Regions from separate parts of the Streptomyces sp. RGM 3693 genome, predicted to be linked through region 2. Evidence: predicted binding sites of a transcription regulator. Region 2 holds the regulator's gene; the other holds the start of a gene.

Region 1 (5,544 bases), 740 kb from region 2:
GGCCATCGCGGTCTCCGCGTACGCCGCCGGCGCGCTGGCGCACGGCTCCGGCTTCCTCGCCGTCTATCTGGCCGCGGTCGTCCTCGGCAACGCCAAGCTGCCGCACGCCCCGGCCACCCGCGGCTTCGCCGAAGGGGTCGGCTGGATCGGCCAGATCGGCATGTTCGTCCTGCTCGGCCTGCTGGTCACCCCGCACAACCTGCTCGACGACATCGTGCCGGCGCTGCTCATCGGCATGATCCTGACGCTGATCGCCCGCCCGCTGTCCGTCTTCACCTCGCTGCTGCCGTTCCGGGTGCCGTGGCAGGAGAAGACCCTGCTGTCCTGGGCCGGGCTGCGCGGCGCGGTGCCGATCGTGCTGGCCACCATCCCGATGGTGAACGACGTCCCCGGCAGCGAGACGGTCTTCAACATCGTCTTCGTCCTGGTCGTGGTCTACACCCTCATCCAGGGCCCGACGCTGCCGTGGCTGGCCCGCCGGCTGCGGCTCGGCGAGGGTGAGGAGCCCGCCGACCTGGGTATCGAGTCGGCACCGCTGGAGCGGCTGCGCGGCCATCTACTGTCCACGTCGATAGGCCCCACCTCGCGGATGCACGGCGTGGAGGTCGGCGAGCTGCGGATGCCGGCGGGCGCCGCGGTCACCCTCGTCGTCCGGGACGGCACCAGCTTCGTGCCCTCCCCCACCACGGTGTTGCGGCGCGGCGACGAGCTGCTGGTGGTCGCCACCGACCCGGTGCGGGACGCGGCCGAGCGGCGGCTCCAGGCGGTGTCCCAGGGCGGCAAGCTCGCGGGCTGGTTGGGGACCGGCACGGAGCGACCCCAGGAAGGAGAGGCCGGGCGCGTCCGACGGCGCGGGGCCGGGTGACCCGGCGGGCCCCCGGGTCCGCCCCTCGCCCACTCCCTGCCCGGCTTGCCCGACCGGGCGCCGAATGTGCGCCATCTCTCCACGGATCCCAAGGAAATCCGCAAGAAGCCCTGGTTAATCCCAGGGCTTCTCTACCTTCAGCCTGTACAATCAAGTAGGAAATTTGTACGGATCACGAACCAACTCTGCCTGACGCAGAGCTGGCGCGACCGCTCGGCGGCCGCGGTCCCCTGCCACACGCAGCCACCCCTTTCGGTGCGGACCATGCGGTATCACTCGGTCCTGCGCGAGAGGACAGCTCTCGGCGCGTACCTGTGACGATCTCGCGGGGTAGCGCTACCAGGCGGCAGAAAGGCCCGGCCGTGGCATCCGCGGTCAAGGATTCCCGTCCCGGTTACGGACAACTGTTGCGCACGCCCGGTGCGTGGACCTTCCTGTTGCCCGGCTTCCTGGCCCGGCAGCCGTTCGCAATGCTGACCATCGGCATCGTGCTGCTCGTCCAGTCCACCACCGGCTCCTACGGCACCGCCGGCGCGGTCTCCGCCGCCACCGGTGTCTCGATGGCGCTGTTCGCCCCGCAGGGCGGCAAGCTCGCCGACCGCTTCGGCCAGCGCGCCGTCCTGATCCCCGGCGTCCTGGTACACGTCGCCGGCGTCTCCGCCCTGATCGTCCTCGCCCTCGCGCACGCCCCCCTATGGGCGCTGCTCGCGGTCGCCGTCCCCACGGGCGCCTCGACGCCGCAGGTCGGCCCGATGGTGCGGGCCCGCTGGGCGGCGAAGCTGGGCGGCAGCCCGCTGATGCCCACCGCCGCCGCCTTCGAGTCGGTGACCGACGAGTTCACCTTCGTCGTCGGCCCGGTGCTGGCGACCGCGCTGTGCACCGGCGTCCACCCGGCCGCCGGCCTGATCGCCGAGGCCGTGCTATCGCTGGCCGGCGGTCTGCTCTTCGCCTCGCAGCGGCGCACCCAACCGCCCGTCCACCGGGGGCAGTCCGACGACCGCCAGCGCGTCTCGGCCCTGTCCATCCCCGGCGTGCGCGTCCTGATCGTGGCGTTCCTCGGCATCGGCTCGGTCTTCGGCGGCATGCAGGTCTCGCTGACCGCGCTCACCGAGCACATCGGCCAGCCCGGCATCAACGGCGTCCTCTACGGGATCTTCGCGGGCGGCAACATGCTCGCCGGCATCGCCTGCGGCGCGATCGCCTGGAAGGTCGGCCCGAGCCGCCGTCTGCTGGTCGCCTACGGGCTGCTGGCACTGGCCACCACCCCGCTGTGGGCGGTGACCGCGATACCGCTGCTGGGCGCCCTCGGCCTGGTCGTCGGCCTGTGCATCGCCCCCGCGCTGATCACCGGCTACACCCTCGTCGAGTCCCTGGTCCCGGCCACCGCCCGGACCGAGGCGTTCACCTGGCTGACCGGCGCGGTCGCCCTCGGCCAGGCAGCGGCGGCCACCTCCGCCGGCCAGCTGGCCGACCGCTTCGGCCCGAGCTCCGGCTTCCTGGTGCCGCTGGTCGGTACGGCGCTGGCCCTGGTGGTCCTGCTGACCCTGCAGGCCCATCTGATGCCCCGGTCGTCGAAGGTCGTCACCGGTGCGGCGGGTGCCGCCGACACCGACACCGCCGCCGACGAGCGGGAACGCGAGCTGAGCGCCGCCTGAGCGGGTGTGGCGCGGGGGCCGGGACCCGGCGTGGAGTCGGTCACCGTAGGACGTTCACGGTGGACTGACGCGCAGGAATACTGCAAGATGGAGCGTCGTTAGCACTCAATGAGTGAGAGTGCCAGGAGGAAGTCAAGTGCCGACCTACCAGTACCAGTGCACCGCGTGCGGCGAGGGCCTTGAGGCCGTGCAGAAGTTCACCGACGACGCGCTCACCGAGTGCCCCAGCTGCAGCGGGCGCCTCAAGAAGGTGTTCTCGGCGGTCGGCATCGTCTTCAAGGGCTCCGGCTTCTACCGCAACGACAGCCGCGGCTCGTCGTCCAGCAGCAGCCCCGCCAGCAGCTCCACGCCGTCGAACGGCTCCACGTCGAGCAACTCCACCTCTTCGACGTCGTCGCCTTCTTCGTCGTCTTCGTCTTCCTCCTCGTCGTCTTCGTCCTCGTCGTCCTCGGACAGCAAGTCGACGGCCTCGGCGAGCACCGGCTCGGCCGCCTGACCTGCGGCAGCAGCCCGGCGCGCACGACGACACCGGCAACTGAGCTCCCGGGCCCCGCCCTCCCCACCAGGGGACGGCGGGGCCCGCCGCGTTCTCCCCGGGGCGCGCGACGTTCCGGGACGCCGGGTGGGTTCCGGGACGCCAGGTGGGCGGGCACCATCGACGGCGGCGGGCGGGACGCGCGTCGAGCCCGCAACTGACGCCCAGCCCTGTCGCCTTGTGCTGTCGCTTTGCGCTGTCGCCTTGTGCTGTTGCCTTGCCGTGTCGCCTCGTCCCGCCGCTCCCGTGTCGCTCGCGTCACCGTTCCACCGGCCCACCAGCGGGCCGCTGCCACGCCCCGATAGTGTGACCGCATGGCTGACGCGGAGATTGGCGTTATCGGTGGGTCGGGGTTCTACTCCTTCCTGGACGACGTGACCGAGATCACTGTGGACACGCCCTACGGGCGCCCCAGCGACTCCTTGTTCCTCGGTGAGATCGCCGGCCGCTCGGTCGCGTTCCTGCCCCGGCACGGCCGCGGCCACCACCTCCCGCCGCACCGCATCAACTACCGCGCCAACCTCTGGGCACTGCGCTCCCTCGGCGTGCGCCAGGTCCTCGGCCCGTGCGCGGTCGGCGGACTGCGCCCCGAACACGGCCCGGGCACGCTGCTCGTCCCCGATCAGCTCGTGGACCGCACCAAGAACCGCGTTCAGACGTACTTCGACGGCGAACCGCTCCCGGACGGGGGCGTCCCCAACGTCGTCCACCTCACCTTCGCCGACCCGTACTGCCCCACCGGCCGCCAGGCCGCCCTGACCGCCGCCCGCGGCCGGGACTGGGAGCCGGTCGACGGCGGCACCCTCGTGGTGATAGAGGGCCCGCGCTTCTCCACCCGCGCCGAGTCGCGCTGGCACGCCGCCCAGGGCTGGTCGGTGGTCGGCATGACCGGCCACCCCGAGGCCGTCCTGGCCCGCGAGCTGAGCCTCTGCTACACCTCGCTGACCCTGGTCACCGACCTGGACGCGGGCACCGAGACCGGCGAGGGCGTCTCCCACGAGGAGGTCCTCAAGGTCTTCGGCGAGAACATCAGCCGGCTCCGCGAGGTCCTCTTCGACACCGTCGCCGCACTGCCCACCAACGCCGAGCGCGCCTGCCTGTGCACGGACGCGCACCAGGGGTGGGACCTGGGGATCGAGCTGCCGTAGGCGCGGGGGCGCCAGCTTCCGCGGGGGGCGCCAGCTTCCGCGGGGCCGGGGCGGGCGACTGCCGAACACCCCTGGCGGGTGACGGAGTTGTCCACAACCGCGGGGCCCGTCCACAGGCCGGAGCGGGCCGCGGCGCATTGCGGCACGGTGGTGATCGCCGGGACCGAACGCCGGTCCCGCTTCCGCACCACAGGCGGTGATCACCATGCCCTGCCCCTCCCCGACCCCGACCCCGACCCTGCCCGCTCCCCCGCAGTGTGAAGTGCCGCACTTCGCCCCGGTTCGGGCGGGCGGCCGCCACGGCCGATGGCGCGGGGCGGCCCACCGGCGGCTGCTCGCCGTCGCCCTGGCAACGACCGCCGCAGCACTGGCCACCGGCCTGTCGCACGGCCCGGTGCGCACCACATCCGCGCCCGCCGCCTGCTCCGCCGCGGCGACCTCCGGGGGGCGGTGACGATGCCGACCCGGCGCCAAGATCGAGTGGCGTCTCCCGCCCGGGCACGCGAGACTTCTCCGAGTGGCGGGGCACCTGCCGCGCGCCGCTCACTACGGCGCGCCCGCACCACCGATACCGATGCCGCTATCGGAACCGCCGCACCAATCGCCGCCGCCAGGGCCCTGCCGAGCGGCCGGATCCGCCGCCCCCCCGGTGGCTCCCGGCTCCCGCACGGCCGCCCGGCCGCCCCATACGCACCGCCCTCGGCACAGCCCGGTCCCCCGGATCCGCACCCGTACGGATACCGCTACCCGCACTGACGCTCTGGTCGATCGCTGGTTCGTGTTGTGCGATTGGACACCTCCGCCCCGCCCTGCCGTAAGTTGCGGTGCTGATTGTCGGTGCACCGTCCAAAGCAAGCGTGGAAAGAGGCTGTCAGGTGAGCGAGAACAAGAGCGTCCTCCAGGGATTCAAGGAATTCCTGATGCGCGGCAACGTCATCGAACTCGCGGTGGCGGTCGTCGTCGGTGCGGCGTTCACGAGCATCGTCAATGCGGTGGTCAAGGGCGTCATCAACCCGATCGTCGGTGCCTTCGGCTCGCAGAACCTCGACAACTACCAGTCCTGCCTCACCACGTGCTCGGTGGACAAGAAGACCGGTCTGTACGTCGACGGCATCTACGTCCTGTGGGGCTCGGTACTCAGCGCGGCGCTGACGTTCCTGATCACCGCGGGCGTCGTCTACTTCCTCATGATCCTGCCGATGAGCAGGTGGAAGGCTCGCCAGGACGCGAAGAAGCCGGTCGACGGCGCTCCGGCGGCCCCGACCGAGATCGAACTGCTCACCGAGATCCGCGACGCCCTGATCGCCCAGCGCAATGGCACCTCCGCCGCTCCGGGGGCGG
Region 2 (5,544 bases):
CGTCGGCTGGGTGGCGGCTGGCATAACCATGGGACCGCACCTCGGTCCCGTCGGGCAGCCGTACCAGGGCGGCGGCCCGGGTGCGGTGGGTGTCCTCCTCGAATTCCATCTCGACATGCCATCCGACAGCGGTCTTCAACATGGCGGTCACCTCCGGAATCGCTGCTACCAGAGTGCGCTCACCGCCGGCCCGGCGCACGGTGTGCCACCAGGGGCGCACACCGCCCCCAAGGGCCCTCAGTGGCCGTCCGTCCCCTCCGGCGCCGTCACGAAGTCGATGAGTTCCTCCACCCGCCCCAGCAGCGCCGGCTCCAGGTCCTTGTAGGACCGCACCCGGGACAGGATCCGCTGCCAGGCCGCTCCGGTGTTCTCCGGCCAGCCCAGCGCCCGGCACACCCCGGTCTTCCAGTCCTGGCCCCGGGGGACCTGCGGCCACGCCGCGATGCCCACCGAGGACGGCTTCACCGCCTGCCAGACGTCGATGTACGGATGGCCCACGACCAGCGCGTGCGCACCGGTCACCGCCGCTGCGATCCGGGATTCCTTCGAGCCGGGGACGAGGTGGTCCACCAGCACGCCGAGACGGGCGTCCGGGCCGGGGGAGAACGCATCGACGATCGCCGGGAGGTCGTCGATGCCCTCCAGGTACTCCACGACGACCCCCTCGATCCGTAGGTCGTCACCCCAGACGCGCTCTACCAACTCCGCGTCGTGCCGCCCCTCCACATAGATGCGGCCGGCGCGGGCGACCCGGGCGCGCGCCCCGGGCACCGCGAGCGAACCGGACGCGGTGCGCGCCGGGCCGTTCGGCGCCGGCCGGCCCTGCGGCCGGACCAGGGTCACGGTCCGGCCCTCCAGGAGGAAGCCGCGCGGCACCATCGGGAACACCCGCTGCTTGCCGAAGCGGTCCTCCAAGGTGACCGTCGGGCCCTCGGCGGTCTTCTCGCACCGCAGGACCGCGCCGCAGTAGCCCGTCACCACCTCCTCGACGACCAGTCCGGGGTCGGCCGGCACCTCCGGCGCCGGCTTCGGCTTCTTCCAGGGGGGAGTGAGGTCGGGGCTGTAGTGCCTGCTGTGCATGCGGGTCTGCTTCCCTACAGGTCGGCGGGGCGGCGGGTCGGCGGGGCGGTGAGGTCAACGGGTTTGCGGGGCTGCCGGGCGACGGGCCCGGGAGCCAAGGGGCCGGGCTGCCGGGCCGCCCGAGGGCTAGGCGGCCCGGTAGCCGGGCCAACGGGCGTCGCCTCAGGGGGAGTCGGTGCCGAAACGGGCTGCCAGGGCATCGCGCTGGGCGCGGACGAAGCGGGCGTCGACCACCGCGCCGTGGCCCGGCACGTACACCGCGTCCTCGCCGCCCAGCGCCAGCAGCCGGTCCAACGCGGCCGGCCACTGCCCGGGCAGCGCGTCGCGGCCCGCCTGGGGCTCACCGGACTCCTCGACCAGGTCGCCGCAGAAGACGATCTCCCGTTCGCCGGCCCGGCCGGGCACCAGGACGGCCAGGTCGTGGGCGGTGTGCCCGGGGCCGACGTTGGCCAGCAACACCTCCCGGTCGCCGAGGCCGACGGTCAGCTGCCCGTGCACGTGGTGGTGCGGGACGACCAGCAGGTCCGCGGCCTCCGCCGCGGCGTCCGGGTCCACACCGTGCCGCACCGCGCTGTCCCGCAGCGCGTCCTTGTTGTGCCGCAGCAGCTCGTCCAACCCGGTCGCGCCGAACACCTGCACCCCCGCGAAGGCCGCGGTGCCCAGGACGTGATCGAAGTGCGGGTGGGTGAGCGCGACATACGTCACATCGCGGCCCAGTACGGCGCGGATGGTGCGGCGCAGTTCCGCCCCGGCGCCGATGGTCGCGCCGGTGTCGACGATCAGTACGCCCTCCGAGCCGGCGATCACGCCGATCGTCTCGTCCCAGCCGGGCATCCGACGCCGGGTGACACCGTCCCCCAGCCGCTCCCAGCCCGCCTCTTCCCACGTGATGCGCATACCGAGACGCTAGCCCCTGCCGGCACTCTCCCGCCTGCCTTCCCCCGCGCGACCGCACACCGGGCGGACGGTGCGAGGGCAGCGGCAGGGACCGGCGCCCCGCGATAACGTTGCCCGTCACCCCGCCCTCGCACCCGGCGGATACGGCCGGGCGGCGGCCCCGTGGGGGTGCCGCCCCGGGTGCGGACCAGGGGCCGTGGCGGGGCGGGATCGGGGTTTCCTCGGGGCGGGATCAGGGTGCTCTCAGGGGCGGCCCGGGGGTCGGATTCCACGGCGGTGGGTAAGTCCTCAGTGCGCCGGCCCTTGCCGCATCCGCGCTACCCGGCCGTACACTGGCTCCGGGTTTGGCACTCGGCCCATGTGAGTGCCAGGAGAAGTGACGACACGGCGGGACGGCCGACTGGAGGTGGCGGAATGCTCAGCGAACGCAGACTGGAAGTGCTGCGCGCCATCGTCCAGGACTATGTCGGGACGGAGGAGCCGGTCGGCTCCAAGGCGCTCACCGAGCGCCACCAGCTGGGGGTCTCCCCGGCCACTGTCCGCAATGACATGGCGGCTCTGGAAGACGAGGGCTTCATCGCCCAGCCGCACACCAGCGCCGGGCGGATCCCGACCGACAAGGGCTACCGCCTCTTCGTCGACAAGCTGGCCGGCGTCAAGCCGCTGTCCGTCCCCGAGCGGCGAGCGATCCAGAATTTCCTGGACGGCGCCGTCGACCTGGACGACGTGGTGGGGCGCACGGTGCGCCTGCTGGCGCAGCTGACCCGGCAGGTGGCGGTGGTGCAGTACCCGTCCCTGACCCGGTCCACGGTCCGTCACGCCGAACTGCTGGCACTGGCCCCGGCCCGGCTGATGCTGGTGCTGATCACCGACACCGGACGCGTCGAGCAGCGACTCATCGACTGCCAGACGCCGTTCGGCGAGACGTCCCTGGCGGACCTGCGGGCCCGGCTCAACAGCCGGATCGTCGGCCGCCGTTTCGCGGACGTCCCGCAGCTGGTGCAGGATCTGCCGGAATCCTTCGAACAGGACGACCGGGCCACCGTCTCGACAGTACTGTCGGTACTGCTGGAGACTTTGGTGGAGGAAACCGAAGAGCGGCTGATGATCGGCGGCACCGCCAATCTGACGCGCTTCGGGCATGATTTCCCCCTGACCATCCGGCCGGTGCTGGAGGCCCTCGAGGAGCATGTGGTGATGCTCAAGCTGCTCGGGGAGGCCAAGGACTCGAGCATGACCGTACGTATCGGGCATGAGAATGCTCACGAGGGCCTGACGTCCACCTCGGTCGTCACCGTCGGATACGGTTCTGGCGACGAGGCCGTCGCGAAATTGGGCGTGGTCGGACCGACCCGCATGGACTACCCCGGAACGATGGGAGCGGTACGCGCAGTGGCACGTTACGTCGGACAGATCCTCGCGGAGTCGTAAGTGGCCACGGATTACTACTCGGTCCTCGGTGTCGGTCGGGACGCCTCGCAGGACCAGATCAAGAAGGCGTTCCGGCGGCTGGCACGCGAGCTGCACCCGGATGTGAACCCGGACCCCAAGACCCAAGAGCGGTTCAAGGAGATCAACGCCGCCTACGAGGTCCTGTCGGATCCGCAGAAGAAGCAGGTCTACGACCTCGGCGGCGACCCCCTCTCGCAGACCGGCGGAGCCGGCGGCGCGGGCGGCTTCGGCGCGGGCTTCGGGAACTTCTCCGACATCATGGACGCGTTCTTCGGCACGGCCTCGCAGCGTGGCCCGCGCTCGCGGACCCGCCGCGGCCAGGACGCGATGATCCGCCTCGACATCGAGTTGAGCGAGGCCGCGTTCGGCACGACCAAGGACATACAGGTCGACACCGCCGTCGTCTGCACCACCTGTAGCGGTGAGGGCGCGGCGCCGGGCACCTCCGCGCAGACCTGTGACATGTGCCGTGGTCGCGGTGAGGTCTCGCAGGTCACCCGGTCCTTCCTGGGCCAGGTCATGACCTCCCGGCCGTGCCCCCAGTGCCAGGGCTTCGGCACCGTCGTCCCGACGCCGTGCCCCGAGTGCGCGGGCGACGGGCGGGTCCGCTCCCGCCGCACCCTCACGGTCAAGATCCCGGCCGGTGTCGACAACGGCACCCGGATCCAGCTGGCCGGCGAGGGCGAGGTGGGCCCCGGTGGCGGTCCCGCCGGCGACCTCTACGTCGAGATCCACGAGCTGCCCCACTCGGTGTTCCAGCGGCGCGGGGACGATCTGCACTGCACGGTCACCATCCCGATGACCGCGGCGGCCCTGGGCACCAAATGCCCGCTGGAGACGCTGGACGGGGTGGAGGAGATCGACGTCCGGCCCGGCACCCAGTCCGGCCAGTCGATCCCGCTGCACGGTCGTGGCGTGACCCACCTGCGCGGCAACGGCCGGGGCGACCTGATCGTCCACGTCGAGGTGCAGACTCCGAGCAAGCTCGAACCCGAGCAGGAGGAACTGCTGCGCCGGCTGGCCAAGCTGCGCGGCGAGGAGCGCCCGCAGGGTCAGTTTCAGCCGGGTCAGCAGGGGCTGTTCTCCCGCCTGAAGGACGCCTTCAACGGGCGGTAGGCACACCGTTCGGGGCGGGGTCCGGGGAGCTCTCCGTGACCGCCGCCCCAGTTCGGGGTACGGCGTGAGGCGTGACACGATGTGTGCATGCCCACCGCGCTCACCGATTTCTGCCGCCACCCCATCGTGCAGGCCCCGATGGCGGGCGGTGGCTCCGGCCCCGAGCTGGCCGCCGCCGTCTGCGAAGCCGGCGGACTCGGCTTCCTGGCCGCCGGCTACAAGACCGCCGACGGCATGTACCAGGAGATCAAACAGCTGCGGGGGCTGACCCGCCGCCCCTTCGGCGTCAACCTCTTCATGCCGCAGCCCTCCCTGGCCGACACCTCCGCCGTCGAGGTCTACCGCGAGCAACTCGCCGGCGAGACCGCCTGGTACGAGACCGAGCTCGGCGACATCAACGGTTCCACCGACGACGGCTACGAGGCCAAGCTCGCGATCCTCCGCGACGACCCGGTGCCGATCGTCTCCTTCACCTTCGGCTGCCCCACGCGGCCGGTCCTCGACGCGTTCGCCAAGGTCGGTACGTACACCGTCGTCACGGTCACCACCGCCGCCGAGGCGCAGGCCGCGCAGTGGGCGGGGGCGGACGCGGTGTGCGTGCAGGGCGTCGAGGCGGGCGGCCACCAGGGCACCCACCGGGACGATCCGCACGCCGACGGGACCGGCTCGGGGCTGGGGCTGCTGGCGCTGCTCACCCAGGTCCGCGAGACGGTGCAGATCCCGGTGATCGCCGCCGGCGGGCTGATGCGCGGCTCGCAGATCGCGGCGGTGCTGGCCGCCGGTGCCTCGATGGCGCAGCTGGGCACCGCCTTCCTGATCACCCCCGAGTCCGGCGCCAACCCGCTGCACAAGCAGGCGCTGACCAACCCCCTCTTCACGCACACCGAGTTGACCCGGGCGTTCTCCGGCCGACCGGCCCGCGGACTGGTGAATCGTTTCCTGCGGGAGCACGGCCCGTACGCGCCGGCCGCCTACCCCGCCGTGCACTACCTCACCTCC

The links. The regulator HrcA, encoded in region 2, represses chaperone genes, less so after heat shock. The targets are predictions, from matches to a motif close to TTNGCACTCNGNNNNNCNGAGTGCNAA.
Region 1: the regulator HrcA is predicted to act here: its motif matches at 2,619-2,645, upstream of ACO0M4_RS22080 (FmdB family zinc ribbon protein).

Annotation. Positions count from the first base shown of each region.
Region 1 is NZ_JBMPPQ010000002.1:1,047,955-1,053,498, reverse strand. It holds gene ACO0M4_RS22090 (potassium/proton antiporter) at 1-865, shown strand, start outside; gene ACO0M4_RS22085 (MFS transporter) at 1,228-2,520, shown strand; gene ACO0M4_RS22080 (FmdB family zinc ribbon protein) at 2,657-3,016, shown strand; gene ACO0M4_RS22075 (S-methyl-5'-thioadenosine phosphorylase) at 3,370-4,203, shown strand; gene ACO0M4_RS22070 (hypothetical protein) at 4,409-4,657, shown strand; gene mscL (large conductance mechanosensitive channel protein MscL) at 5,079-5,544, shown strand, end outside.
Region 2 is NZ_JBMPPQ010000002.1:1,790,882-1,796,425, forward strand. It holds gene ACO0M4_RS25300 (DUF1876 domain-containing protein) at 1-142, opposite strand, end outside; gene ACO0M4_RS25305 (DUF3097 domain-containing protein) at 238-1,080, opposite strand; gene ACO0M4_RS25310 (MBL fold metallo-hydrolase) at 1,243-1,977, opposite strand; gene hrcA (heat-inducible transcriptional repressor HrcA) at 2,392-3,408, shown strand; gene dnaJ (molecular chaperone DnaJ) at 3,409-4,545, shown strand; gene ACO0M4_RS25325 (nitronate monooxygenase) at 4,633-5,544, shown strand, end outside.